DNA from 4 places in the uncultured Umboniibacter sp. genome. Region 1 is predicted to be linked to each of the others. Evidence: predicted binding sites of a transcription regulator. Region 1 holds the regulator's gene; each other region holds the start of a gene.
What was found. The regulator PhoB, encoded in region 1, activates phosphate uptake and scavenging genes when phosphate is short. The targets are predictions, from matches to a motif close to TGTCATAAANNTGTAACA.
Positions count from the first base shown of each region.

Region 2: a site for PhoB is predicted at 2,877-2,894, ahead of Q0698_RS08620 (TIGR00153 family protein). Genes of this name have one in related genera too.
Region 3: a site for PhoB is predicted at 1,986-2,003, ahead of Q0698_RS10225 (phosphatase PAP2 family protein). Genes of this name have one in related genera too.
Region 4: a site for PhoB is predicted at 1,546-1,563, ahead of Q0698_RS03650 (porin). Genes of this name have one in related genera too.

Region 1 covers NZ_CANMGY010000001.1:606,498-613,986, forward strand. The annotation lists gene recG (ATP-dependent DNA helicase RecG) at 1-384, shown strand, start outside; gene Q0698_RS02740 (dicarboxylate/amino acid:cation symporter) at 381-1,652, opposite strand; gene Q0698_RS02745 (FAD-dependent oxidoreductase) at 1,735-2,898, opposite strand; gene Q0698_RS02750 (chorismate lyase) at 3,032-3,538, shown strand; gene ubiA (4-hydroxybenzoate octaprenyltransferase) at 3,531-4,397, shown strand; gene phoB (phosphate regulon transcriptional regulator PhoB) at 4,454-5,182, shown strand; gene phoR (phosphate regulon sensor histidine kinase PhoR) at 5,186-6,538, shown strand; gene yaaA (peroxide stress protein YaaA) at 6,493-7,266, opposite strand; gene Q0698_RS02775 (hypothetical protein) at 7,284-7,489, opposite strand, start outside.
Region 2 covers NZ_CANMGY010000006.1:115,508-122,996, reverse strand. The annotation lists gene argE (acetylornithine deacetylase) at 1-615, opposite strand, end outside; gene Q0698_RS08625 (inorganic phosphate transporter) at 840-2,102, opposite strand; gene Q0698_RS08620 (TIGR00153 family protein) at 2,125-2,805, opposite strand; gene Q0698_RS08615 (GspE/PulE family protein) at 3,088-4,863, shown strand; gene glnE (bifunctional [glutamate--ammonia ligase]-adenylyl-L-tyrosine phosphorylase/[glutamate--ammonia-ligase] adenylyltransferase) at 4,919-7,489, shown strand, end outside.
Region 3 covers NZ_CANMGY010000008.1:83,877-91,365, forward strand. The annotation lists gene Q0698_RS10215 (DUF6435 family protein) at 12-191, shown strand; gene Q0698_RS10220 (MJ1255/VC2487 family glycosyltransferase) at 279-1,370, opposite strand; gene Q0698_RS10225 (phosphatase PAP2 family protein) at 1,367-1,888, opposite strand; gene rsgA (ribosome small subunit-dependent GTPase A) at 2,096-3,133, opposite strand; gene Q0698_RS10235 (Na+/H+ antiporter subunit E) at 3,489-3,965, shown strand; gene Q0698_RS10240 (monovalent cation/H+ antiporter complex subunit F) at 3,962-4,228, shown strand; gene mnhG (monovalent cation/H(+) antiporter subunit G) at 4,252-4,581, shown strand; gene Q0698_RS10250 (DUF4040 domain-containing protein) at 4,581-5,561, shown strand; gene Q0698_RS10255 (cation:proton antiporter subunit C) at 5,558-5,914, shown strand; gene Q0698_RS10260 (monovalent cation/H+ antiporter subunit D family protein) at 5,914-7,431, shown strand; gene Q0698_RS10265 (monovalent cation/H+ antiporter subunit D family protein) at 7,428-7,489, shown strand, end outside.
Region 4 covers NZ_CANMGY010000002.1:180,810-188,298, forward strand. The annotation lists gene Q0698_RS03645 (VacJ family lipoprotein) at 1-337, opposite strand, end outside; gene Q0698_RS03650 (porin) at 503-1,486, opposite strand; gene Q0698_RS03655 (putative DNA-binding domain-containing protein) at 1,814-2,536, opposite strand; gene Q0698_RS03660 (DUF692 domain-containing protein) at 2,520-3,359, opposite strand; gene Q0698_RS03665 (hypothetical protein) at 3,363-3,779, opposite strand; gene hrpA (ATP-dependent RNA helicase HrpA) at 3,844-7,489, opposite strand, start outside.

The sequences.
Region 1 (7,489 bases):
ATTGAAAACCCGGAGCGCTTAGGGCTCTCACAGCTCCATCAGTTACGCGGTAGAGTGGGACGCGGGACGCGTGAGAGCTTCTGTATCTTGATGTATTCAACACCGCTCTCGCAAAATGGCAAAGCTAGATTAGGAGTGATGCGAGAGAGCACCGATGGCTTCGTGATTGCTGAAAAAGATCTCGAACTTCGTGGTGCGGGTGAGTTATTAGGTACTCGTCAAACTGGCGATGCAAGCTTTAAGATTGCTCATCTCGAGCGAGACAGTCACCACCTAGATGATGTGGCCGAATTAACTGAACAGTTTCTACAGGACTACCCGGAGCGAGCCCAGCCGTTAATCGACCGATGGCTCGCGGGGGCAGAGGTATTCGCTAACGCTTAGTTAGCGTTGGCGAATACGTCGCGGTTAAGTTTATTCTCTTTGACGGCTACCACCGTTGATACCGCGGCATCGCCAGAGACGTTGATGGCGGTACGAATCATATCGAGTAGACGGTCTACGCCGAGAATAATAGCAACGCCTTCAACTGGCAGTCCTGCCTGCTGCAATACCATTGATAGAGTGATTAGACCTACGCCTGGCACACCGGCGGTACCAATCGATGCCAAGGTTGCTGTAAGAATAACGGTTAGATAGCCAAGTAGACCGATATCAATACCATAAATCTGCGCAATGAATACCGTCGCCACCCCTTGCATGATGGCCGTGCCGTCCATGTTGATGGTTGCACCAAGTGGTATGGTAAACGATGCCACTGAATTGTGGATACCAATTTTCTCTTCGGCCACTTCCATGGTGACGGGCATGGTCGCGTTTGAACTAGCGGTTGAAAAGCCCATCGAGAGAGCAGGGCGCATTTTCTTGAAAAACATCAGTGGGCTGAGCCCTGCAATAAACTTTACCAAGCCGCCGTAGACAAAGGTGGCGTGGAAGATTAGGACAAATACCAGCGTTGCGATGTACCAAAATAGCGAGCCCAGTGCGCCCACATCCAGCGTAAAGAACAGCTTCGCCAAGAGGCAGAAAACACCATAGGGTGCGAAGTTCATTAAGATATTTACCATCTTCATGATCACTTCGTTGAAGTTGTTGAAGGTGGAGGCAACGCGGGTGCCAAAATCACCGGCCTGTGACACGGCAACACCAAATAGAATAGCGAACACAATCACTTGTAGCATGTTGCCTTCAACCATCGCCGCAAAGGGGTTGCTTGGGAACATGCCAACTACAACATCAATCAACGGGGGAGATTCTTTCGCACTGAAAGCGTCAGCGCCAGGAAGCTCTAGAGAGATTCCATCGCCCGGATTGACGATGTTGGCAAAGAAGAGGGCAAGGGTAATAGCGATACACGTGGTTATGACGTAGAGGCCAACGGTTCTGAAGGCAATAGCCCCCATACGAGAGTTCGAACCCAGTGACGATGTTCCGCAAACTAAGCTGACAAAAACCAGAGGAACAACTAATAGTTTCAACGAGTTGACGAAAATTTGCCCACCCATGTCGAATAGACCATCCGCTAGCCAAATACCATAAAAATTGGTGATGGGGTTATCAGGGAAGAGGCTACCGAGTAGCTGCATTAGTAGCCCTAATGCTATACCCGCTAACATGGCCAGCAGGATCTTACTTGTTAGGCTTAAGTTCATTGTATCCTCATTGGGCTGGGCCCACTGTTTATTCATGGTTATTAGTTAACTGATGCTACCTGTCTACGCAGCGCTATTCAAATTAGGCCATGACCTTTGGCAGCGATTTAGCCAGCGAAGCTTTCTCTGAGATCGAACTGCCACCGAGACTGAAGCCAATCAGTGCCCCCGAGACATTATAGGCCAACGCTTTTACTCCACCTTCCACATGTTCGACCTGCCAATGAACTGGGGTTTCTGGTGTGGTGTCAGGTGGGTTCGTTACAATGGGAAAGCGAGAGGTCTTAATGGTCACTGGCATCGCTGGGTAACTAACGGCCGTTGGTGTGCCTGATAATGTTTGCGCAAGCGCTCTGACACATTGCATCAAAGGCATGACATAATAAAGTAAGTGTCCATCCACCTCTGCGCAATCGCCCAGGGCGTAGACATGTTTCACTGAGCTACGAAGCTCTCGATCGACTTGTATTCCTCGCTCGCACGCTAACCCGCTCTGACGGGCTAATTGGGTTCTAGCTCTCACTCCCACCGCACTCAAAACGATATCAGCAGCTAATTCAGTGCCATTGTTAAGGGTAGCGACCACACCATCTTTGTCTTCCCGAATGGCAGTGACCGCAGTACTGAGATGCAGATCGATGCCCTCTTCCGTAAATTGGCTGACGAGTGCATTGCCAATAGCTTCGTGGCAAAGGTTACTAAGGAGTGTAGGCTGAAGTTCAACTAGGCTAATTTTCGCGCCCGTTGTAAGTAGGTCGTTGGCGTATTCACAACCAATAAGTCCGCCGCCGATAATAAGGATTCGCTGAGCGGTTTTGGCGGCTTCCTGAAACTCGGCGAATTGCTCAAGGTCATTGACAGCAAACGTCTTGCTCTGAGCGGTATTCTCGATAGGCAGGTTGATGGTTTCAGAGCCCGCGGCGATGACGAGATCGCGATAGTTAAGCTGTGTTCCGTCAAAGGAAAGCACACGCTTATGCGTGTCGATGGCGTCAACGCTAACAAAGGTATGGATGGTCGCACTTAACTGCTCAGCCATTTTACCTGCGTCGGCCATTGTTAGGCCTTCTGCCGTTTTGTCTTTGCTGAAGGCAGTTGACAGCATGGGTTTGGAGTAGCTTCTGCCACTATCCTGCGTCAACATTATTAGCGGTGTTGACGAGTCGCGCTTACGCCACTCGCGCGCAAGATTGTAGGCGGCGAGGCCCGTGCCGATGATGACGAGCGGAGCGTCTTGGTTAGACATAGGTGTCCCTTAACTCGATAAAAATGATCAATTTTCTAGTACCGCACCAGTAACCGCGAAGACAAATCTGGTAGCTGAGCGCTAGTACTTAACGTTAGAATAGCCTTAAATCATAACATGGCTTCGCATTATCATGTGGCAACCTGCTGACAAAATTTCCTCACAACTACCGCAGTCTATTGGTCGCTGGCTGTGCGAGCGAGGATCACTTACTGAACAGCTGTCCAATTGGTGTCGTCATGATATTCGTGTCTCTGTGCTCCGGCAGGATTGGATTAAGGTCATGGATGAGGAGGCTTTGCTGCTGGGGATTTCCCTCGACCAAGGTGCGTTAGTTAGAGAAGTGCTCTTATCGAGTGACACTACCCCTTTAGTCTTCGCCCGAACGGTGATTCCAGACTCCGCGCTAAAAGATAGTTTTGAGTTTATCGCGGAGCTGGGGGATCAACCTTTAGGGCATTGGCTGTTCGCCAATCCTGACGTTCAGCGTGGTGAGATTGAGATACAAATGGCGCAACCGGAGCAGCATCAATTTGAGACGCGGCATTGGGGCCGAAGGTCACTATTTAGTTACGGTAAACGCCAGATCCTCGTCGCCGAATATTTTTTGCCCAGCTTTGTGGAGTTATTGAATGCTTAAGCGCTATATTCCAGCAAACTATTTACCCTACTACCACCTAATGCGCGTCGACCGACCTATCGGCACGCTCCTATTGCTGTGGCCAACTTACATGGCCCTGTTTCTAGCAGCTGGTGGATTCCCTAGCTGGCAGAATTTCGCTATCTTTACTCTGGGTGTGTTTCTAATGAGGTCGGCGGGCTGTGTCATCAACGACTATGCGGATCGGAACGTTGACGGTCATGTGGCACGTACCTCACAACGACCATTGGCGAGTGGAATAGTCAAGCCAGGTAGCGCGCTCAAGCTTTTTGCCGCACTTATTGCCATGGCCTTTGTGGTCGTGCTGCTTACTAACCCATTCACTGTGCTGTTATCAGTTGGCGCTTTGTTGTTGGCGTCAACGTATCCATTTATGAAGCGATACACACATCTTCCCCAAGTCGTTTTGGGTGCGGCTTTTGCTTGGGCTGTGCCGATGGCTTTTGCAGCAGAGCGCAATACCATCCCTCCAGAAGCGTGGTTGCTCTATGCGATTGTGGTGTTGTGGGCAGTGATCTACGACACCTTTTACGCAATGGCTGACTATGAAGATGATCTAAAGATCGGGGTAAAGTCCACGGCCGTGCTGTTTGGTTCAATGGCGCCGACTATTATTCTAGGGATGCAGGTGGCGATGATTGCGATGCTGCTGCTATTAGCTCATCGTTTTCAGTTGGGAGTCTTCTTTATGGCGGCTATTGGTATCACTGCGGGCTTATTCGCCTATCAGCAGTCATTGGTTCGCGGAGATTTGCCAAAACCCTTCGAGGCGTTCCTCAACAATCATTGGATTGGTCTCGTTCTTTTTGTCGGCATCGCCTTGACTCTGTTGCTATAGTTTAAGTGTTGTCATACGGCTGTCACAAAAGCGTTGTTCAATATCCCCAAGGGTGATTGAATGATGATACGAGGAGATTAGTCTTGAACAAACTAAAGGTGCTAATTGTTGACGATGAAGCGGCAATTCGCGATATGGTTGCGATGTCGCTCGAACTTTCTGGATTTGGTTGTATCCAGGCTGAAAATGGCCTCGATGCGCTCGCCTTAATTGTGGATGAGAAGCCTGACCTAGCATTGGTAGACTGGATGATGCCCGAGATGTCGGGGATTGAACTAACTCGTCGCCTTCGGCGCGATGGAATTCTTAACGAGATGCCAGTAATCCTTCTCACCGCAAAAGCGGAGGAAGACAATAAAATTAGCGGGCTAGAATCCGGCGCAGATGACTATATTACCAAGCCGTTTTCGCCACGCGAATTAATTGCGAGGATTAAGTCAACGCTCCGTCGAGCTGGTAAGCTAGATGCGGAGCGCAGCATTTCAGTAGCCGATCTGGCTATCGAGCCAGCGAGTCAGCGGGTTAAGATTGGTACGCAGACAGTCAAACTAGGACCGATTGAGTATCGACTGTTATACTATTTTGCTACTCATCAGGATCGAGTGCACAGTCGAGAGCAGCTACTCGACAAGGTCTGGGGCGCAAACGTATATGTCGAAGAACGTACCGTTGATGTGCATATTAGACGTCTTCGTAAAGCGTTAAGTGTAGATGGGCACGAAGATTTGATTGAAACAGTCCGCGGTAGCGGTTACTTGTTTAATTCTAAACTCACAACGGAGTAACGAGTGCAAGCCACACGCTATCGAGGCCTAATCGCCGAACTCAAGCGCGCAGCAATTATTATTGGACTGTGCCTGCTGGCTGGCATCCTTTTAGGTCAGCCTTTGGCGGGGTTGGTCGTGGGTAATATCGCCTATTTCTTTTTGCTCTTTCGCGAGGCTAAAGAATTTTATCGTTGGTTTGAGGGTAAGAGCTCGGCCCTTCCCGAGGCCAACCAAGTGCTCGTAGATGTCGCCGAGGCCATTCACTTTATTCGGGCCAGTCACCGTAAAACCAAGCGTCGCTTGCAGCAGCAATTAAGTCGAGTTGAGAAAAGTACTTCAGCGCTAGCCGATGGTGTGGTGGTGATTGCAGAGGGCGACTGTCTGCAGTGGTGGAATGCCGCAGCTGGAAGCATGTTAAAACTCGAAGCGAGAAGCGACTCGGGACAGGCTATTACCAACTTCGTTCGGGACCCGTCATTTTTTGCTTACCTTGAAGCAAAAGACTACTCGCGACCTTTTCAACTTGAGCCTAGCGGCGACGGCGCTCAAGTATTGCAACTTCAGGTCACTCAGTACGGAGGCAATGAGCGCCTAATCGTACTTCGAGATGTGACCCACGTGACCCAGCTAGAGCAGATGCGTAAGGACTTCGTCGCCAATGTCTCACACGAGCTGCGCACGCCTTTAACGGTGTTAAAAGGTTACTTCGAGACCTTCGAAGATTTCGGCGAAATGCTGCCACCGAACATCTCTAAAGGGCTACAACAGATGTCCTCGCAGGTGGAGCGCATGAATGAGACCGTTGAAGATTTGATGCTGTTATCGCGCCTTGATGAATCCGATACGCTGAAAACGAGTGGCTTGTTGGATTTGTCTGCCTTGGCTCGGCGAGTTATGGGCGCCGCGCAAGAGTTGTCGGCGGAACGGCACGAATTTTTAGATGAAATTGAAGATGGTCATAATATTATGGGTGTCGAGACGGAGCTCTACTCAGCGCTTAGCAATATTGCTTTTAATGCGGTGAAGTATTCGCCAGATGGCGGCACTATTCGCTTTCGGCTCCGGATAAAAGGAGAGAAGCTCTCGTTCGGGGTTAAGGATGAGGGTGTTGGTATCGAACCCAAGCATATTCCTCGCCTGACCGAACGATTTTATCGAGCCGATAGTTCACGAAACCGAAAAATTGGTGGCACGGGTCTAGGGCTTGCTATTACCAAGCATGTCTTACTGCGCCATCAGGCAGAAATGAAAATTCTAAGCTGGCCTGGAAAGGGAAGCACCTTTCGGGCAATCTTTCCCCGCCTTAAAACGTCTTCAGAGCTGGACCCTCAGAGCTCAGCTCGAACAAAGGTTGGCACTGCGGTAGACGATTGATCAGGGCTATACACATAGCCATCTAGATCATAGGACCTTAAATCGCTTAAGCTGAAACCTGGATTATCTATCAACCATCGCGCCATTCTTCCTCTTGCCTTCTTGGCGTAAAAGCTGATGACTTTCTCTTTGCCGTTCTTCGTATCTTTGAACACCGGAGTCACGATGGTAGCATTTACGAGCTTAGGTTTAACGGCCTTGAAATACTCATTTGAAGCGAGATTAACCACTACGTCATTCTTAGTTTCTAGAAGGTCGCGGTTCAGTTGCTCGGTGATGTCTGAGCCCCAAAACTGGTAGAGATTGTTGTATTCGTCGAAAGTGAACTTGGTGCCCATCTCAAGACGATAGGGCAGGATGTTGTCGAGAGGTCGTAATAAGCCATATAACCCGGACAGGATACGCAGCTTAGTTTGTGCCACATCGAGTCCAGGGCTTGATAGGCTATCCGCATCGAGACCGGTGTATACATCTCCGCGAAACGCAAATATCGCCTGCTTAGCTGAAGCATCTAAAGCAGGTGGCTGCCAGTTTTGAAAGCGCTCGAAGTTCAGTTTCGAAATGGCTTCGCTAACCGACATAAGCTTGGCGATGTGTTCGGCGCTTAGTAGTCTAAGGCCGCTGACTAGTTGCTCGGAACGCTTGTCGAAGCGAGTCTCTGAATGAGGGAACTGCGACGTATCTTGATCAAAATCAAGCGTCTTGGCGGGTGAAATTAAAATTAGCATGATGGCAACCCCTTAAGTTAGAAAGCCCATTTTATCATCAGAAGAGGGCCACCCTGAGTCATATTGTAATTAGAATCCAGCAAATCACCATAGTGGCTTACATTGATATCATTGAGCTGATAAGCCACTGCAACCGAAGCAGATTCCGTTACGCGGTAGCTCAAAGAAGCCTCGCTGAGTAGGATTCTCCCTTCATAGTCGTCAATATTAAATGACAGCCAGC
Region 2 (7,489 bases), on a different contig from region 1:
GTCCATGGCATTGAGTCCAAGCTCAGGGTTGGAGGAGTGCCCGGATTGCCCGACAATTCGAATAGACTCCATCATCACCCCTTTGTGGGCGCGAATGGGGGTAAGTCCAGTGGGTTCGCCAATGACTGCGGCACGGCTAATAGGGTAGCTTTGGTCACGCAGCGCCATGGCACCGGCCATCGACGATTCCTCATCAGCCGTGGCAAGAATAATCAGTGGTGCCCGATATTCATGGGCCTTGAAGTGCTGCGATGCCGCTAGCGCGAGTGGGAAAAAGCCCTTCATATCTGTGGCGCCTAAACCATACAGGGCGCCGTCACGTTGGGTGAGCTGCCAGGGGTCCTGCTGCCATTTGTCGGGGTTGCAGGGCACGGTGTCAGAGTGCCCAGAAAGAATCAAACCGCCACTGCCAGTGCCCAAGGTGGCCACAAGATTGAACTTGCCAGGGTTATTTGGCAGCGCCATTTTCTCAACTCGAAACCCCAGAGACTGAGTCCACGAAGCGAGCAGATCGATAACGGCTTCGTTGGATTGATCGTAACTACTGCTCGTAGAGGACACTGAGGGCTGCGCCACGAGTTGGGCCAATTGCTGGGTGTAGTGGGCTAAATCCATACCTTAATGGTCCTCGTGACTAACTGTGGTAGTGGTTTTGGTGGTCAACCATAGTGTCTAAGTTAACATGGAACGACAAATGAAGCAGGTGTCGCGAATGAATCCGTTTAGATCATCCGTAGCGAATCAGACTGGCAACTGAAGATTGGTAGCCTAGCCAACCGTAAAAAAGGGGCATCCGAAGACGCCCCTTTTACACCACTTAAGCGCTAGCTTCTTAAGCGTTAGCCGAAGATACCCTTCAGGATGTAGAAGAATAAAATAGATAATCCTGCGCCAGCTGGAAGTGTTACCACCCAACTGACTCCAATCGTCCCGACCACGCGTAAATCCAGTGCACCGATACCGCGGGCAAGACCTACACCTAATACCGCACCGACTAGACAGTGGGTGGTGGATACCGGCAAGCCAGTACCGGATGCCAAAACAACCGTTCCGGCAGCACCCAGTTCAGCAGCGAAGCCACGACTTGGAGTCAGCTCGGTAATACGCTTACCAATGGTTGCCATAACTTTGTAGCCGTAGGTGGCTAGGCCAGTGATGATACCAATACCACCAATCAGCAGAATCCAAGGTGGAACGCCTGCTTTACTCGCAATCACGCCGCCGCTTTGAATGGTGCTATATACCGCAGCCAAAGGACCGATGGCATTTGCCACATCGTTTGAACCATGGGCGAAAGCCATTGCCGATGCGGTAAAGATCATCAAGACCGCAAAGATCTTTTCAACACCGTCAAAACGATGCCCGGCTTCGAACTTCGGCTCTTCAACATTACGCATCAGGAATTTTCCGAGGGCCGCAATGCCCAGGCCAACAACTGCCGCGTAAAACGCCGCTTGGCCGTAGCTTAAATCCAAGCCCACATGCTTAAGGCCTTTCACCATGGTAACCATGGAGATTAAGAAGCCCGTTAAAAACATATAAACGGGGATATAGCGCTTCGCATTACTAAACGGAGAGTCCGTATTCAAGATGAACTTATGCGCCGAGAGGAACAGTAGGAACGCCATGGTCCCAGAGAGAACCGGCGATACCACCCACGAGGCAACAATTCCGCCGACCTTAGCCCAGGCTACGGCATCGGCAGAAACACCCACTGCGGCGAAACCAACAATGGCCCCCACAATAGAGTGGGTGGTAGATACCGGCCAACCGAAGCGACTTGCGATAAGTAGCCAAGTTCCGGCAGCCAATAGTGCAGCGGACATGCCGTAGACTAACCACTCAGGGTTATCTTCGAACACCAGCGGATCAATAATGCCCTTACGAATCGTTGAGGTAACTTCTCCGCCAGCTAAGTAGGCGCCGGCGAATTCCATGACCGCGGCAATGATAATAGCTTGCTTGAGTGTTAGGGCGCGTGAACCGACAGAGGTTCCCATCGCATTCGCGACGTCATTGGCACCAATACCCCAGGCCATGAATAAACCAAAAGCACCCGCTAGAAGTAAGAGGGTAAAACCGTGATTTGCAATAATATCCATTAGTTAGACTCTTTTTAACCAGTTAACGAGCGGTGAGGATTTGTAAACGAGATCCAACGCTTTGCGCGCGATCTGACAAATCACCAACACTTTCAATCGTGCGATATAGGAAGATGACATCTACCGGAGGTAGATCTTTCTCAATTTCGAATAGTTCGTAGCGAAGCTCGCGCTGAAGCGCATCTGCATCGTCTTCTAACTGGTGAATTCGATCAACGATTTTATCGACAATGGCAAGCTCGCGACCACGGAAACCGGATTCTAACAGGTCACCCAGTTCGTCAATCGCTTTGCGGGTCTCATTGACACTTTCAACTGACACGGCAACGAAGGCTTTGAACTTAGCTTGCAGCGGCGCAGGGATTTGCATGCGACGGCCAATGATGACGCCGGTTAAATCCTTCGCACAGTTCGCAATTTTATCTTGGCTGTGAAGCATCTCTAAGATGTCCGAGCGCGCAACGGGCAAGAACAGTGACTTAGGTAAGTTATTGCGAATGTCCGCCTTCAACTTATCAGCTTCTTTCTCTGAGTCGGAGATGAATGTCCGCGTTTTGGTGGCGGCATCCCAGTCTTCGTTGATCACTTGATCAAAAAACGAATCGGTTGCAGAAACACATTTGTCCACTTCAACCATGTGGTTGCGGAGAATGTGCAGCGGTGACCGAGTGAATAGGTTACCTAGTGCTTGACCAATAGCCATAGAAGGAAAAGTCCTCATCTATTAATAAAGAGTTACCGAAGATTCATCGTCCTTCGGAAGTTCGGCGCGATTGTTACAGGTTTGTGTCCGAAGGTCACTTTTTTTCAACCCTGAGTATAGTCATTCACTCAGAATTGGATGATAAATAAACAGAGATCAAAGGAAATTGTGACAAGCTAAGCGCAAATTGCAAATCTTTAGCCTGATATCGCTATGGAGGTGGTGGTGGCGAATGGTTGAAACTGCTACATTTAAAGCATTAATAAAATGAGAGAATTAGCTATGAGTAGTGCAGCAATTGCCCCGCCCAATCGGCCCGTTGCCGATCTCGAGTGGTTGGTGAGTAGTTTAACTACCGCAGGTATCTTCGATGAATTGTCGCTGCTGCGGCTGCGCTCGCGCACGCGCGATCCTGAGTTTGCTCGCTCTGATGTCAGCTATCTCGCAAGTGCCGACATCATGGGCGCAGGCGGCGAAGTCCTCTCGGGCGAAAAACTTGCTCAGTGGTTGGCAGAGATTGCCCAGCTGCCGATTAAACAGATTAATCCATTGCAGGTTGATGTGGACCAGGTCACTTCGGTGATGTCTAAGGCCTACGCAGTCAATCATGAAATTCTCTGCCTAGACGTCTTAGCTGATGAGCTGGTTATTGCCGCTGCGGATCCATTTCGCACGGACTGGCAGGAAGGGCTAGTTCACACCTCGCGCAAGCGTATCCGCGTGGTAATTGTGGATGCCAATGCGCTGCTTCGTTATACGGAAGAATTCTATGCCTTGGCACGCTCCGTTGCGGGTGCAGGCGCTCAAGCTAAACAGGAAAATCGCCGGAGTGCGCCAAAGGGCCTAGAGCAACTTGTTGATCTTAAGTCATTACAGTCACCGGAAGCGAATGACCAACATATCGTTAACATTGTTGACTGGTTACTTCAGTACGCGTTCGAACAGCGCGCTTCAGATATTCATATTGAACCTAAGCGAGAACAGTCGCGAGTGCGCTTCCGCATCGACGGCGAGTTACAGACGGTCTACGACCTGCCGAGTGAAGTGAACGCGGCGGTGACGTCACGTTTTAAAGTCTTGGCGCGAATGGATGTTGCCGAGAAGCGTCGGCCTCAGGATGGGCGTATTAAGACCCGAACGCCAAAGCAACTGGAAGTCGAACTTCGTCTTTCTACGCTACCCACCGCGTTTGGGGAAAAGTTGGTGATACGTATCTTTGACCCAGAGGTATTACTAAGAAGCTTTAGTAGCCTAGGTCTTCGTGGGGGAGATCTCCGAGCTTGGGAAACCATGACGGTGAAGCCGCACGGAATCGTCCTGGTTACCGGGCCAACGGGCTCAGGTAAGACCACGACGCTGTATTCATCACTTAAAAAGCTCTCTACTGAATCGGTGAATGTCTCGACCATTGAGGATCCCATCGAAATGGTGGAGGAAAGCTTTAATCAAATGCAGGTACAGAACAACATTGGCTTGGACTTTGCCTCTGGGGTGCGAACGCTGCTTCGACAGGATCCTGACATTATCATGATTGGCGAGATTCGTGATCGTGAGACGGCAGACATGGCCGTTCAGGCGGCGCTCACGGGCCATCTTGTATTGTCTACGCTACATACCAATGACGCTCCGTCATCAATTACCCGCTTGATGGAATTTGGGGTTCCCCATTATTTAATTAAGTCCACCTTGATTGGGGTGATGGCGCAGCGTTTAGTTCGGGTGCTCTGCGGCGACTGTAAAACCGCGGCAACGGTAAGCGATGAAGCTTGGGATACCCTGTGTCAGCCATTTAAAATCAAGAAGCCGACAACGATTTTTGAACCCAAGGGCTGTAAATCCTGTCGACACACGGGCTTCCACGGAAGAGAGGGAATCTACGAAGTCTTGGAATGGGAGGCTAACTTGTCCTCGCTCGTCGGTGCCGATGGAGCCACCGATCAGCTGCGCCGAGCCGCCTACAAGAACGGGATGAAGTCACTTCGCGCTGCCGGAGCCCTTAAGGTTGCGGCAGGTATTACCACTTTGGATGAAGTGTACCGAGTCACTCCCGCAGAATAATGACAAATGCTATGCAGAATAACGACACACGCTATGCAGAATAACGACACACGCTATGCAGACATTTGATTCGGCTCGGCGGCAAAAGTTAGCCGAACAACTGGCTGAATTACCCAAGTGGCAGGGGTGTTCAACACAGCTTGAAGTGGTCCTGATGGGGTCCGATTATGTTGCTAATTTACTCAGCGCAGAACGAATAGATCTGGATCTGCTTAACGCTATGCTTAGCGAGACCATCCAGCTTTCGCATCTCTGCAGCGTCACGACGCGAGCGAAGTTACTGGCCTATGCCAATGAGGCTGACTTCAACCGAGCCCTGCGTCAACTCCGTCAGCAAACGCAGACGCTGCTTATTGCGCGGGATCTAGCGCGACTATCGGATACTCAGCAAACCTGTAAAGAGATCAGTGAATGTGCAGACTTTTTTATTGAGCTAGCACGAGATTGGCATCAACAGGCCGCCACGGCGCAATATGGCCAAGCCTTATCAAGTTCAGGTGAGCCGCTATCGCTAGCGATTCTGGCGATGGGCAAACTCGGCGGACGCGAGCTGAATCTGTCCTCCGATATCGACCTCATTTTTTGCTTTCGCGAGGCGGGCTATACCCAGGGTGAAAAACAGCTCGATCATCAACGTTTCTTTACCAAAATTGGTCAGGGGATTATCCGGAGCTTGGATCAGGCAACGGCCGATGGTTTTGTCTATCGCGTTGATATGCGCCTTAGACCCTATGGCTCCAGTGGCGCCTTGGTCAGCAACTTTGACTCGTTTGAACAGTATCTACAATCTCAAGGTAGACCTTGGGAGCGCTATGCCATGGCCAAGGCACGTATTATTTCGCCGAGTGCTGAGGACCAGTTAACGCTACGTCAGCAGCTTTCGTCGTTTGCGTTTCGCCGTTACATCGATTTTAGCGTGATTGACTCACTGCGAGAGATTAAGTCGCTGATCAAGAGTGAGAATAAGCGGCTCAATCGAGTTGATAACGTTAAGCTCGGTCGCGGCGGGATTCGCGAGATTGAGTTTATATCTCAGAGCTTTCAGGTGGTGCGTGGTGGACGGGAGATTCGACTGCAATCTCCCAGTTTGTTTTCCGTGGCGCCACAGCTGGTTGAACTGGGGTTAATGACGGCAACGGATGTTGAAGCACTACTAAACGCCTACCGTTTTCTTCGTGATGTTGAACATCGGATACAGGCTTGGCGGGACGAGCAATCGCAGACACTCCCAGGCGATGAAAAGGGTCGAGCTCGCATTGCCTGGCTGATGGGCTTTGCTGAACTCAGCGACTTTGAGGCCGAGCTCGCTCGCCACCGTGAGCTGGCCAGCACCATGTTTAGTCAAACGATTACCGATGAGCCTCGTGATCAATCCTCGCGCTTTAAATTGAGTCCTATTTGGTATTCGCTATGGGAGATGGATATCGCCGAGGCCAACTTGGATGCCTTTGGCTATGACTCCATTCAAACGGTGGTGGAACAGATTCACGCCGTCCGGAGCAGCCGAGTTATCGAACAGCTCACCCCCGAGTCAAGGCAGCGCCTAGACGAATTTGCCCCGCGATTATTGGCTGCCTGTGCGGCGGCCGAGCGGCCGGATGAAACACTAGAGCGAACCTGGCCGCTGTTGAAGTCCATCATTCGTCGCTCCGCCTATATGGTGATGATGCTTGAGCATCCGCAGGTAATGGGCGAGTTAATCAAGCTCGCCGCGTTAAGTCCTTGGATTGCTGAGCAGTTTGTCCGTCACCCAGCCCTGCTTGATGAGCTAATGAATGCACAGCGGCTGTATTCACCGCCAACACGCGAGAGCTTACAGAGCGAGGTACGCGAGCAGTTGATGCGGCTTAATTGGGATGATCTCGAAGGTCATATGGAAGTGCTTAGGTACTATCGTAGAGCCCATATCCTGCGCGTGGCCGCATGCGAGCTAACCGGGCGCCTGCCGCTGACCCAGGTGAGTGATTATCTCACTTGGCTGGCAGAGGTTATTTTAGAGCAGGTGGTTTCTATTGCTTGGGCGCAGATGACGGCTAAGCATGGCGCCCCAATTGTCGATGGCTCCGAAATTCTGGAGGGCGATCATTTTTGTGTCTTGGCCTATGGCAAGCTTGGCGGCATTGAGTTGGGTTACAGCTCAGATTTGGACATTGTGTTTATCCATGACACGGATTCCTTTTTCGCTACGCGCGGCGCAAAGCCAATTGATCACCAAACCTTTTTCAGCCGCCTAGGGCAGCGAATTATTCACATCTTGGCGACTGAGATGCCCTCGGGCAGACTGTATGAAATTGATACCCGGCTTCGTCCGTCCGGTAATTCGGGGCCCCTCACCAGCAGTTTTACGGCGTTTGAAAAATATCAGCGCAAGTCCGCCTGGGTGTGGGAGCATCAAGCGCTAGTGCGCGCTAGACCAGTAGCTGGTTCTGGCGTTTTGGGGCGAAAAGTGAACGCGCTGAGGCATGAAATTCTCAGCATGGATCGTGATCGCTCGTCGCTGCGCCATGAAGTTGTCACCATGCGCGAAAAAATGAAGGCCCATTTGGCGAACCGAGACCCGCAATTATTTCACCTTAAACATGACAAAGGGGGGATGGTTGATATCGAATTTATGGTACAATTCGTA
Region 3 (7,489 bases), on a different contig from region 1:
GGCTAGAAACTATGTTTTCGTTATTTAAGAAAGACCCAATAAAGAAGCTGGACAAAATTTATCTCAGTAAGCTCGAAGCTGCGATGTTCGCTCAGCGTAATGGTGACATAAAGACTTATTCGATGATCACAGCGGAAGCGGAAGAGATAAGAGTAAAGATCGATGAATTAAAAGCTGCTCAGCAGCCCTAAGCTGACGCTTGAGATTAAGATTGATAATTGAGATTGATAATTAAGAGCATCGCTTATCACCAGGTATTACCCTCCCGCGTGTTCGCTTTAGCTCGTGGCGTGATCATTGATAAGTAGAGTGCTCTTAATCTCGGACGATGGCATAGTGGTCGCAGACCAAAGCTGTTGAGACAGTGCAGTTAGTTGCCGCTCATCGTAATGTTTGAAATCACCCCGCACAATACACTCCGCCAAGGCTTTGGCGACATCGGGATAAATACAGCGAGTATTTCCTGGTGCACTAAGCCACGCTTCAATCGTGTTCTCATCCAGCGAATTCATCGTCATACCCCAGCCCAGCTTTCGCAATGCAAGGGCATTGGAGTGTTGCTCCATTTGACCTGAAATCGGTTTCACCAAAATCTTCTTACCAAGGAATAGGGCTTCACTCGCTAGCTCAAAACCAGCATTGGTGATCACCCCTTCACTACTGGCTAAGTCATGCTGAAAGCCTGCCCGGGATAACGGGCGTAGGAAGACATTGCCCACTTGCTCCGCTTGCTTGTGTTGGCCATAGTAATAGAACTTCTTATCCGGAAATTTCTGCAACAACGGAATCACATCCTGCGGAGATTCAAAATTAAGGTACACAACAACTTTGTCTTTTTCAGCGGCTAGGGGCTGTTCCGTTACATCAATCATGGGCGGCAGAATTGGGTGGCCGAAATGATGCCAATGCAAACCAATCTGAATTTCTGCCGGAGCAAACCATTTCATTATTGCTCGGGTAACAAACGAGTCACCTTCAATGGGGATCGCGTAATTGAAAGCGCTCTGATGTCCGATATTGATACAGGTCTTTTTCTGAAGACGTGCTGCCCAAGCGGTAACCGGTTCAAAGTCGGAGAGAATGAGATCGTAGCTGCTCAGATCTAGCCCTCTGATATCTTTCATGAATTGAGGAAGATTGTTATCCACCAACGTTTTAAGCACATTGATTCTGCCGCGTTCAGTAGTGAACGTCAGACCCCCTAAGGCCCGGTAGTTGCCAAATTGCTCCATATCAAAATACTGGTCCTGAGCGCGACCACTGAATAGGAAGTCCAGCTCAACCCCCGCAGCGCTTAGATGGGATTCAAGGGCTCTAGCCCTCGTAATGTGGCCATTTCCTGTACCTTGAACGCCAAAAAGTATTTTCATAGATAACCCAATAGATTGAGAGTAATCAAGGCAACCGATGTACCCAAGGTCGCGCCTGCCAGGATGTCAGTGGGAAAATGAACCCCCAGCACAACTCTTGATGAGCCCACCGCAATTGCCCAGATGTGTAAAAGCGGAAATGTCACCGGCACTAGCACACTAATAAGGGTGGCCATCAAGAATGAGGCCGAAGTGTGTCCGGATGGGAAACTGAACTCGTCGCTAGGGATCACTAAACTCTTGTAATTCTTTAGAATCTTCGCGGGGCGGTTGCGCTTAAAACCCTTTTTAAAAATGGTATAAAGCGTCCGCTCTAGTGCGAATGCTGAGACCAGAAGCAGGAACAAATCGAACTCACTAAACAGTAATGACAGAAGGGCTGCAACGGCATAGAGATGGCCGTCACCAGATTTTGAAATAAACAGAGCAGCGCGAATCATTGCTTGTTTGTTAGTGCGCTGAAGTACCCAGTCAAAGGTAAACACATCGTGTTCGTGAACAATCTCAAGAATCTTCATGACACCTCCTCACACAATACGTGTAATGATTTCTCAATGGAGCGCTTCTTCATGGGAATTATTATCGAGGGGATGTGTGAACTTTTTCTTACGCAGCAATGAAAGTTCTATGACATGAGCGGTGACTTGGAGCGAGCGCTAGCGCGCCTAGCTATCGTTTTCTAATGCAATATGAAGGGCCTCTATTCAGCCCCTTAGAGCTTAATCTCATTTAAATTTCTTCGCCGTCCGAGCTTGATCTTGAACCGAATTGACCATTTTCGTAAACGCCCTATCCTTCGCACGGCGCTGGGCGAGCGTAGCGCTGTTGTGGCTATCCTCACGCAGCAATTTTCGGTAATTATCGAGTCGCCGCTGCGTCAAATCACCGTTTTTAAGTGCGATGTTTACGGCGCACCCCGGTTCATTTTCATGCTGGCAATCACTGAAACGGCAGGAATCTGCCAGTGATTCAATATCGGCAAAGGTGAGTTTAATGCCCTCTTTTGCATCAGTAATTTGCAGCTCGCGCATTCCCGGCGTGTCCATTAATAATCCACCGCCCGGCATCAGCGATAGCGCTCGATGGGTTGTGGTATGGCGTCCCTTACCGTCATTCTCGCGAATTCCACCCGTCTCCATGAGTTGGCGACCCAGCAATCCATTTACCAAGGTCGACTTACCAACCCCAGATGAACCCAGGAATGCGACCGTTTGCCCCCTTTGGCAATAGCTCGCTAGCTGGCTAATGTCATTGGGGTCCAGTGCATTAACACACTGCACACTCATGAGGCGGTTTAGCTTCTGAACCTCCTGCTGAATTGCTTCATAGTCACTCTGGAGATCCCTTTTGGTGAGGACTACTACCGGCTCAGCACCTGCCTCCTTCGCCAGTGTTAGGTATCGCTCAATACGATTCAAACTAAGGTCTTCATTGAGCGAGCTAACAATGAATACGCAATCTACATTAGCCGCAATAAGCTGTCGCTTACTTGCTGAACCGGCTGCCTTACGCTGGAATAAAGACTGGCGCTCCAGTAAGCGAGTAATGCGCTCGGAATTGAAGAGCACCCAGTCACCAACACAAATAACACCCAGTGCAGGAGATAGGCTGAAACGATGCGATTGACCCGCCGTTAAGACCACAACTTCCGATTTATGCTGTTCCACAATCCTACCTAACTGGCAACTTTCTAACTCCTCTAGGGAAAGCTGCTGTTGAAAGAATGGTCGCATCCCTAAATCTACTAAGGAAAAGTCGTTCATTGCTATCTCCAATTAATTTGTCAGGCTTGTCTCTCGTTAGCCTCGATAAGCTGTTATTGAGCACTGAAGTGATGAATATCGCGCTAGTTGAGCAATCACGCAGCCTCGCGCCAGCGAACCAAAAATTGCTGGCGTTATTTTAGCTCAATTAATAGCGACAGAAAATTCATACGGGACTAAGACCTCTACAATCTAAGTACAAATCATGGTACAACTAATACGTAGTTACTGGCATAAATAGAACACTAGTTTTCTAGGCAACTAAAATATAATTAAATTATAGAACTACACTAAGGATTCGCAGGTCAAAGATGCCCTGTTAGGCAAAATTTTCATAACAAGTAGGTCCTTATTCATGTATATCACTAGATGGACAGTGTTACTTTCAGTATTCTGGCTGTTGTTATCAGGATACATTCAACCGCTACTGCTAAGTTTTGGTGCGGTTTCAGTCCTTGTTGTCCTCTATGTTTTGAAGCGTATGAATGACGTTGATCAGACGCAACAACCGCTTGGCACTGGGCTACCGCTGATTCGCTATCTGCCATGGCTGTTCGGGCAGATCGTTAGCTCTAGCATCCACGTAACGAAACTAATTTGGGGCTCAGCCGAAAAGGTATCGCCAAGCTTCGCGCTTATTGATGCTAAAGACGTGCCAAACAACTGCCACGCACTCTATGCTAATTCTATTACGCTGACTCCCGGCACATTGAGCGTAGATTTGGTGGACGGCGTAGTCTCCGTCCACGCACTGCAAAAGTCATCTATCGAGACGATTAAGCAGGGAGAAATGCAACGTAAGATTGCCGGAATATGGGGTGAAAAGAAATGACAGCAGTCTACACTGCAGCTTGTATGGCTATTTTGGTCGTTATGGGTATTGCGCTAGTACGAGCGTTTAAGTCACCCACGGTTTACGATCGCATTCTCGGCGTTAATATGTTTGGCACCAAGACCGTTCTCTTTATTGCGGTTGGGGGTTATATGATGGGACGTCCAGACTTTCTAGATATAGCCATTGTCTACGCGCTTATTAACTTTATCGGAATGGTAGCGGTACTTCGATTTTTCGAATACACCGCACCAATTGACTAACATTTTTAGAAGTATGATTAGCTATGTTTTTGTTAGATTTTATAAGTAGCGGCCTTCTCTTTGCAGGGGTATTTTTCGGGCTGAGTGGCGCGATAGGACTTTTTAAGTTCCCTGATTTCTTCACACGTGTGCACGCAGCAAGTATCACGGACTCCCTCTCTGCTATGTTAATTCTCTCGGGTTTACTCCTGCAGACATCCTTTGATTTAAACACTGCGAAGTTGGTATTTATTCTCGCATTTTTAATGATCACCTGCCCCACTGCTTCTCATGCACTTGCTAAATCTGCGCGTCATGGTGGCCTTCTAACTTTGGCTGAAGCTAAAGAAACCAAACAGGAGCAAGTGGATTAATGGATGTATGGATTGATTTAGCATTGCTAGCAATGCTGGCTCTCACTGCGTTGCGAATTATTTTTCTAAAGGACCTATTTGCCGTGGTCATGCTATTCGGCATCTATAGCTTTTTGTCTGCACTGATATTCGTGAACCTTGACGCCGTAGATGTCGCCTTTACTGAGGCTTCAGTGGGTGCCGGTATTTCATCGGTCTTAATGTTGGGTACGCTGGCGATAACAGGTAGGAAGGAAAAATCTAGTTCCCGCTCCCCGTTGCTAGCGCTAATCGTCGTTGGGATTACCGGTGCAGCGCTCATCTATGGCACGCTTGACATGCCTCCTTTTGGGCATCCAAACAATCCGGTTCACGAGCACGTTGCGCCTCGCTATATTGAAGAATCCCCCAAGGAAATCGGGCTTCCTAATATGGTTACCTCGGTGCTAGCCAGTTATCGTGGCTTCGATACGCTAGGCGAGACCGTTGTGGTCTTTTCGGCGCTAATTGGCGTGCTTTCACTGTTAGGAATTCGTAGAAAGGAAGAAGATACTCTACCTAAATCCGGCTTAACGGATCATCACGTCCTTCAGGTTGTTGCCAAATTCATCATCCCGCTGGTGATTCTTTTTGCACTCTATGTGCAGTTTCATGGCGACTTTGGCCCCGGAGGAGGATTCCAAGCAGGGGTAATTGCCGCCGCCGCCTTTATTTTATACGCCCTAGTGTATGGGCTGCCCAAAGCATTCGCTGTCGTTGGCCCTAAGTTTTTAAAGTTCATGGCCTCCTTCGGCGTGCTACTTTATGCCGGTGTTGGCATAACGAGTATGTTTAAGGGCGGGGAATTTTTGGATTACAATAAGCTCGTCACAGACCCTTTAGCTGGACAACACTACGGTATTATCATCATTGAGCTCGGTGTTGGTATCACTGTGTTTGCCGTGATGCTCAGTATTTTTTATGCGGTCAGTAGTCAGGCCGAGAGGGCAAATATCCAGTGAATTTTATTCTCGATTATTACAACTACTGGGTCGTGGTGTTTTTGATGATGACCGGGTTTTACATTGTCATTACCGCTAATAATTTGGTTAAGAAAGTAGTGGGGCTAAACATCTTCCAAACCTCCGTTTTCATGCTCTATATCTCCATGGGCAATGTTGCGGGCGGAACGGCTCCGATCTTAGTAGAGGGTGTGACGCAATATTCAAACCCTTTACCGCATGTACTCATCCTTACCGCTATTGTGGTAGGTGTGGCAACAACCTCCTTGGGGTTATCACTCATTATTCGCATCAAACGCGCCTATGGAACTGTTGAAGAAAATGAATTTCAAAATGAGGATGACGCGGTCTAATGCTTGATCAACACTTGGCTCTACTTCCAATTCTTTTACCATTAGTTGCCGCGCCCATCGCAATTCTTTTAGGCCGCACTGCATTGGTGTGGGGTTTCGCAACCTTTATAAGTACCTGTGCCTTCTTCCTTTCCTGGCAGCTATTCACAGCCGTACTCGCTGATGGCGTCTTGAGCTATGCCGTGGGCGGCTGGGCGCCTCCATGGGGAATCGAATTACGCGTAGATGCCGCGAACGCCTTTGTATTGTTAGTCGTGTCCGCCCTATCAACGCTGGTTTTGATCTATTCGAAGGTTAGTGTTAAGAAAGAGGTAGCGTCAGCGAACCGCGGCTTGTATTACACCGCTCACTTACTATGTCTGGCCGGACTCTCCGGCATTTTACTTACCGGCGATGCTTTTAACCTTTTCGTCTTCCTAGAAATTTCGTCGCTCGCCACCTACACCTTGGTGAGTCTGGCAGCTGACCGACGCTGTTTAACCGCGGCGTTCCGCTACCTCGTAATGGGCACCATTGGCGCAACCCTCATTTTGATTGGGGTAGGCATGCTCTATATGATGACGGGCACGCTGAATATGATAGATTTGGCCGTTAGAATAGACGCCCTCGAAAGCAGCCGTACCATCAACACCGGCTTGGCCTTTATTATGGTAGGCGTCAGCATCAAACTTGCGCTCTTCCCATTACACATGTGGCTTCCAGCCGCCTATACCCATGCACCTTCCGCCGTGACGGCATTTCTAGCCAGTACCGCCACCAAGGTAGCGGTCTACGTAATGATTCGCTTTATCTTTACCGTATTCGGCATGAACTATGTGTTCGACGAAATGGGGATGGATCTGATCCTAATGGCGTTGGCGATTGTCGCTATTTTCAAGTGCTCCTATACCGCCGCGGTGCAAAGTAACGTTAAAGCCATGCTGGCCTATAGTAGTGTTGCGCAAATTGGCTACATGATTCTTGGGCTTAGCTTAGTCAGTGTGATGGGGTTGACGGCTAGTCTCATCCATATCTTCAACCATGCGCTGATGAAAGGGGCTTTATTTATGGCCGTGGGTGCGGTGTTTTATCGTGTCGGTTCCGTTGAAATTAAAGCATTCCGAGGCCTAGGGAAGCACATGCCGCTCACAATGGGCGCCTTTACTATTGCCGGTCTCAGCATTATCGGTGTGCCACTTACCGTTGGCTTTGTAAGTAAATGGTATCTGGTTAGCGCAGCGCTTGAACAGGACCACTGGGTTTTAGCGGCATTAGTCTTGGTTGGTTCTCTCTTGGCCGTTATCTATATCGGTCGAGTTCTGGAAGCCGCCTATTTTCAAGACCTACCTGAGTCGCAGGATGCTACGCAAATCAAGGAAGTGTCGTGGCTTATGCTGGCACCGATGTGGGTTCTTGTACTCGCCAATATTTATTTCGGCGTTGATACCAGCCTTACCACCGAGGCGGCCAGCAGCGCCGCAGAGTGGCTATTCCAGAGTAGTGATACTGCGGCCAGCGTGCAGGAAGTGTCACCATGAACCTCTGGCAAAGTATTGACCCATCACAACTCATCACTCTATCGCTACTAGTGCCTCT
Region 4 (7,489 bases), on a different contig from region 1:
GATCAGGAGTGATGTATTTATAACCCGTCACAATAGGTAGGAGAATATAGCGATCGGCGACGTCATTGAATGACAACATCGCTCTATTGAGATCCTCGAAAGGGTCACCATCATAGGGTGCCACTTGAGTTTGCGCGAAACCGATGTCGCTGCCGTAACTCTCATAGGTGACGGAGTTGTTTTCAGTTTCTACCGCCGCAGAATTCTGGGTTTCAGCCGCAATAGCTACCGCTGTTTCACCATCTGAAGGCGACTCTGCTTCTGAGTCTTGTGCGCTAGAAGCAGCGCTGAGGAAGAGTGACGCTAAAGCACTCACGAAAACTAAACGCTTTTCCAAAGATCTTTCCATAATCCGAGATTTTGTTTAGGTTAGCATAAACTCTTATCTGGGCATTAGTATTTGCTAGGTGTATTTACCGAAAAACCCAGCGCGCGGGCTGGGTTTTTCAAACTTATCATAGATTTTAGGCAAAACGTTGGCCCAAAAATCTAGCGCTGATACTTAGAACTTGATTTCAAATCCTAAACCTAGCGTGCTTTCTTCAGCCATCATTCCAGCTAAATCAGTCGCTTCAAGGTCAGAGTAGTAGGCGTAAAGCTTGGCAGCGCTGCTTAGTTTATAGTCTGCGCCAACCACTAACATAGACAATGAGTCAACGGCAGTATCGCCATTAGCGTCAAACCAACCATCAGCTAAGCCCACTGGCTGAGAGCCTTCACCGTATTGTCCCCAAGCCTTAACCTTACCGAATTTGTAGCTAGCTGACACGTTGAACACATCACCTAAATCGGCACCTTCTGCGGATTCAGCAGTCTGCCAAATACCACCGAATTGAAGATCACCCATCGTGTACTGACCGGTACCACGAAGGATATTTGCAAAGCCTGCATCGGACTTGGTTTCCATGTCATAGGCAACTGCTGCCACCAAACCGCTGTCCTTAAAGCTCAACGAAATAGAATTGTGTGCGGTAGCGTTGTCATCATCTTCGCCTTGATCCAAGAACGCTTGAGCGTGAACTTCAAAACCAGCGAATTTAGGAGAGATATAACCGACTACGTCGTCGAAGCGCTCTTCACCCAACATAATCTGTTTGATATCGGCGCCAGCCAAATCGTTCGAGTAGTCAACTTTGCCTGCAGAAGATTTAAGTGCCGAATCACGACGACCCGCATAAGCTGTACCGAAGCCGCCACGGAAACCAGCGAAGGTATTACGCTGCTTGAATACGTCATCGTCGTCATCTACTGATACTTCATATTCTAACTGGTAGATAGCTTCTAGACCCTCACCGAGATCAATGGAGCCTCGGATACCAATTCGAGAAGCATTAGAAACAAGATCCCACGTCGCATCGGAACCTTCATCAACATTAACAACAGCGACATTTGCCTTACCGTACCAGGTAGGACCGGTGGTCTCAGCCATGGCCATCGGTGCGAAAGTAGCTGCTGATATTGCCGCTGCGAGAAGCTTTTTGTTCATAGTTTTACCCTTTAATTAAAGTTTTATTAAGTTTCGATGACGTTATTATTACGTTCATTTATTACAACTATGTTACAAATAATAACTTCAGTGAAAATAATAATACTAAAAAGATTGATATGAACGTTAAGCACTGACGACCCTGAATTGCGTCGAAATTATTGCGGAGGTCGGCGTTTGGCATATTCGGCAGAACAAGGTTCGAAGGTACCGGAAGCGCTGACAAAAGGATTAGACTTGGAAGCGGATAGGTTGTAACGCGGTGGCACCATCAAATGCTTTAACCATCAACAGTCTGTTACCCCAGTCACTAAAGGCCTCGACTGTTTAGGTTTCTACAGCTTTGGGAAGGGATACGACTGCTCCTTCACGCTGTAACTCCGCCAGCAAATCCCGCGCCGGCGCTTCAATGTGATGGCCGTCTACCCTCATTGAGGTAGCAATAGTCAACAGCGCTTCGCCTAGACTCTGCTCCTGTAGCAGCAGAGCCAGCAAGCTGAAACTCGCAGCGTTTAACAGTTTGTAGCGTAATTTATTGTGCGGGTTTCGATAGAGTAAGATATAGGTTGGCTGCTTAGGCGGCTCAATGCCTTCATTCGCCTCGTAAATTGCATAGTCGAAGGATAACAACGCGATAGCGGGTGAGAAGTGAACACCATCCGGACGATTTGTTATTGTCTCCGCTGACGGCCAATTCATGCTCTCTATATCAATAGCAATCCCCGCGCGCTCATATTCAGCAAGCTCATGCTGCCATTTAGGAGCATCCTGCTGAACGAACCAATTGAGGAACTCCCCTGATATTTCCGCAAAGTAAGGGGTGCGAGATATCCCGGACTCTAGAAATGCTCGAACCAGCTTGCGAAACTGTTCATCGCCTACTGCTCGGCGAAGTTTTTTGTAACCACCGCTTAGCAAGCCGAATAAATTGTTAAATACTAGGCGCTGATAGATTGCTAAACGACGCGCTTCAACGTTAAGACTTTCATCATGATGCTTAAACCTCACGCTAGCAGCTAAGGCACTCTGTAATTCACGAAAGTTCGACAAGAGCTCTCTCCTGAACGCGCTTCACGTCACTGACTTCCTGTTTTAACTCAGCGAGTGGCGGAAAGTTGAAATCACGTTCGAGCACCGTAGGAATAGCCCCAAAGCGACGATAACAAGTCTGTGCTAAATCCAGAACTGGCTTAATTAGCGGCGCTCCATGCGTATCGACTTTGAGATCTTCAGCTTCATCAGCATGTCCAGCGATATGCGCATAGGCTATCCGTTCATTGGGTAATTGCGCAATAAAATCGATGGGGTCATAGCAATGATTTACGCTATTCACGTAAACATTATTGATATCTAGCATGAGTCGGCAGTTAGCCTCACGTAATACCGCATTAACAAACTCAATCTCGCTTAGCTCTTGGCTGGGCGCTAGATAATAGGAAATATTCTCAACCGCGATCGGCTGTTCGAGATAATCCTGCACAACACGGATGCGATCTGCAACATGAGTCACAGCCTCTTCGGTAAACGGTATGGGAAGCAAGTCATAGAGTAAACCTCCGTGACCGCAGAAACTAAGGTGTTCAGAATAGCACTTCACATTATGCAAGCGAAGAAACGCTTTCACGTCCGCTAGCAGTTTGAAGTCCAGCGGATCCTGTCCGCCTAGATTTAGTGACAAGCCATGACAAACCATAGGAAAGCGATCACTAAACCACTTCAACCTATCGGCATAACGTCCGCCTAAATTGATCCAGTTTTCTGGAGCAAGTTCGAAAAAATCAATCCCGTCACAACCACCTGGTGCCTGTAACTGACTTATAAGTGAACGGCGCAGGCCTAAACCTACGCCGTTAACCTCAGCAAAGTGTGTCAATGCTTATGCACCACCGCACTTACCTTCGCCACAGCTACCTTCTGAATCATCAGCACCTTCACCGCCGCACTTACCTTCGCCACAGCTACCTTCTGAATCGTCAGCACCTTCGCCGCCACAATTGCCTTCACCACAGCTGCCTTCTGAGTCGTCAGCACCTTCGCCGCCGCACTTACCTTCACCACAGCTGCCCTCGGAATCATCCGCTTCACCACAGTTGCCTTCGCCGCATGAGCCTTCACTATCGTCAGCGCCTTCGCCGCCGCACTTGCCTTCTCCACAGCTTCCTTCTGCGAAGTTAACGAAATAACCATTATCAAGGTTTTCAGCTGAAAACGGCTTGGCTTCAAGGTCCGCGGCTGAAACCGCAGCCAAAGCGGCACTGAGTGCAGCGACTGCGGGTAGAATTTTATTAGACATTTGATGTACTCCCAAAGAAATTTAATGAAGTGACAGGCCTAAGCAAGCAGCTGTTCACAGCGTCTCATTGTTGGCTAGCCTCAATCCATGCCTGCTTAATCCGTTTTTCTGAAACCGACACAATCGTTTTCATTGGTTGAGCAAACAGTTGGACTCGCCACTCTTCAATCATAAAGCGAAAATCTACCAATGCAGCTTCGGATTCCCACATAAGACCCTCTTCCGCTTTCAATTTGTTAATTACGTCCGGTAAATAGGCATCGATCATGCCAATTGCTAACCGATCCTTCTGAACCTTTCCCTGAACCTGTTCAAGCCGCTTGAAACTAGCCTGCAAATAACGTGGATATTGGTCTAACCACTTTCTAGGGGTACGCCAAAGGAAGCCCGGGCCGAAAAGTTCCGCCCACTGATTCTTGACGTCTCCTACGGCGAAGGTAAGTGCCAGGCTATTGGTTTTCCGTAACACCCCTCTTAATTCGGCGTAGTCGGTTAATAGTTTGGTTAAGAAATTGGCCAGTTCGCGACAGTAGAGTAAAAACTCACCTCGATGAGCGTTAACTCGCTGGTTAAAAGCCGCTTGATCGGCAGGCCATTCTTGAAGCTTAAAAACCTCTCGTGCTGCCACCATCAACAGATCTTCGATCAGCTGGTCTCTAGGGCAAATTGCCGCCAATGCGAGTTTAATCCTGTTGTCTCGGAATACTTCCTTACGAATATCTCTTGCCTGAGTCGGAAGCTGCAAGAGGACTAATCGAGCTAAGCCACGGACTCCTCTAAGTTGGGCTTCCTCACGGCGATCGAATAACTGTAGCGAAGTCGATTCGCCGTCGTCTACTAGCGCTGGGTAAGCCGTAATTTTAACGCCTGACTTGGCAATCATCCGCTCGCGCGGCAGATCCCCGAAGTTCCATTCAACGATAGACTCTACCGTATCGATCTCATCATTCTGAGCCGCCGCCAGCGCGGCTTGAATCTTCGCTTTCAGCTGCTGTCGTAGCTGATTGAGGTTTCGCCCCATCGCCAAGCGCTTCTTTCGTTCGTCCACCACCACAATATTCAAACGATAGAAGTCATCTAACGCGCCCTCCTGCCAGTCGCTAGGCTCAAAGCGAACATTACTGACATAGGATAATTCGTCAGACAAAGCCTGAGTCAGTGAACGAGTTCCGTTGCGAAGCCTCGGCATCACCCTATCAACAAAATCGGGGACGGGTACAAATGATTTACGCTTTGCCTTCGGCAGCGCTTTCACTAACGCAATACACTTATCGCGAAGTAAGCCCGGTACCAACCACTCAAGCTCTGCCGCTTGAACCAGTTCAAGGAACTGTAGCGGAATGACCACGCTGACACCGTCGGCTGCGTGTCCGGGTTCAAAACGATAGCGCAATTTAAACTCGGCACCAGCCAAATGAATATGGGTGGGAAACTGAGCTCCGTCAACGGCCACATCGCGCTGCGCGAGATGACTTTGACTCATAAACAGCAGTTTAGGTTGTGCTGCTTCCGAGTCCTTTCGCCACGTTTCGAAGCTAACTAGATCGCAAATTTCCGCGGGTATCCGGTCATTATAAAATTGGAAAATCGCCTCTTCATCAACCAGTAAATCTCTACGACGCGTCTTTTCCTCGGCGGACTCAATCTGTTTACGAAGCGCGCTATTGTGTTGATAGAACTTCGCTTTCGCTCGATACTCGCCATCAACAAGGCAGCCGCGGATAAATAGTTCCCGCGCTACCACAGGGTCTTTATCGCCGTAGCCTACCCGTTTCTGCTCCACTAAGTTCAAGCCATAGAGTGTCACTCGCTCGAACGCCATGACTCTGCCCTGTTTCGCAGAATAATAGGGTTCTGAATAGTGGTACTTAACCAAGTGTCTAGCCACCGCGAGTAACCATTCCGGCTCAATCATTGCCACCTGGTGGGCGAACACCTGCGATGTTTCTAGGAGCTGACCACTGAGAATCCAGTTCGGTTTCTTTTTCCGCATTGACGAGCCTGGGAAAATAACAAAGCGGCGTTGACGGGCGCCTAAATACTCATCCTTACCATCACGCATTGCAACCTGACCGAGCAAACCGGAGGCCAGCGCCACATGAATAGCGTCATAGTTAGCGGCATCATGGTTCTTCTTCCACCCCATTTCCGCGCATACTCGCCAAATTTGGGTATAGAGATCGCGCCATTCGCGCATGCGGATATAGGATAAATACTCCTGTTTACAGCGTTTACGTAGCTGACTTTGACTGAGATCCTCCGCCCACTCTTGATAGCTATCCCAAAGGTTCACATAGGCCATAAAATCCGAATTCTCGTGATTCCACTGAGCGTGTTTTTGATCAGCTTGGGCCTTTTTATCAGCTGGTCGCTCACGGGGATCTTGGGCGGCTATCGCACTCACGATAATTAGCACTTCACGCAGCGCATTCTTTTGCTGGGCGGTGAATAGCATTCGCGCTAAATGTGGATCAATAGGGAGCTTCGAGAGCTTTCTTCCTAAGTCAGTCATTTCTCCTGTCGAAGAGACCGCGGCAATTTCTTCTAGGCGTTTAAAGCCGTCATTAATAAAACGATTATCTGGCGCGTTCACAAAGGGAAACTGCTTAATATCGCCCAGCTTCAGGTTTAACATTTGTAGGATGACGGCCGAGAGATTACTGCGCATAATCTCAGGTTCCGTGAACGCCACCCTACCGGCAAAGTCCTCTTCACTGTAGAGGCGAATGCACAATCCATGGGAAAGTCGTCCGCATCGACCTGCGCGTTGATTAGCGCTAGCCTGAGATACCGCTTCTATGGGAAGGCGCTGAACCTTGGACCGATAACTATAGCGACTCAGGCGTGCAAGCCCCGGATCAATCACATAGCCAATACCCGGAACCGTTAAGGAGGTTTCGGCGACGTTGGTAGCCAGTACGATTCGCCTGCCACGATGCGGCGCGAAAACTTTGTTTTGTTCGGCGCTGGAAAGACGTGCATAGAGTGGCAGCACTTCGGTATGGGCGAACTGCCGAGCCTTAAGTTGCTTGTGGGTTTCACGAATTTCGCGTTCACCCGGCAAGAAAACGAGCACATCACCCTTCGCCGGTGACTCGCCCCGCTTTTCTAGATCAATAATATGTTCTACCGCTTCGCAGATACCATCGTAGAGGCTGAGATCGGCATCGCTCTCATCGCCAATTAGCGGCCGGTATTCGATATCAACTGGAAAGCTTCGACCTGATACCTCAATAACTGGAGCACCATTAAAATGCTCACTGAATCGTTCTACATCAATGGTCGCTGAGGTAATGACCACCTTCAAGTCTGGGCGCTTGGGTAGCAGCTGCTTAAGGTATCCAAGCAAAAAATCGATATTAAGACTCCGCTCGTGAGCCTCATCAATAATGATGACATCATAGCGCGATAACCATCTGTCTCTGGCCATCTCGGCGAGCAATATCCCATCAGTCATCAGCTTAATCGCCGTATTGGCGCCACTCTGATCATTGAAGCGAACTTGATAACCAACGCTCTCGCCCAGCGTTTGGCCTAGCTCCTCAGCAATTCGAGTTGCCACCGAGCTTGCGGCGAGACGACGCGGCTGGGTATGTCCAATAAGTCCACGCGCCCCTAGGCCTAGCGATAAGCAAATTTTAGGTAACTGAGTAGTTTTACCTGAACCCGTTTCACCTGCCACAACCACGACTTGGTTATCGCGAATAAGC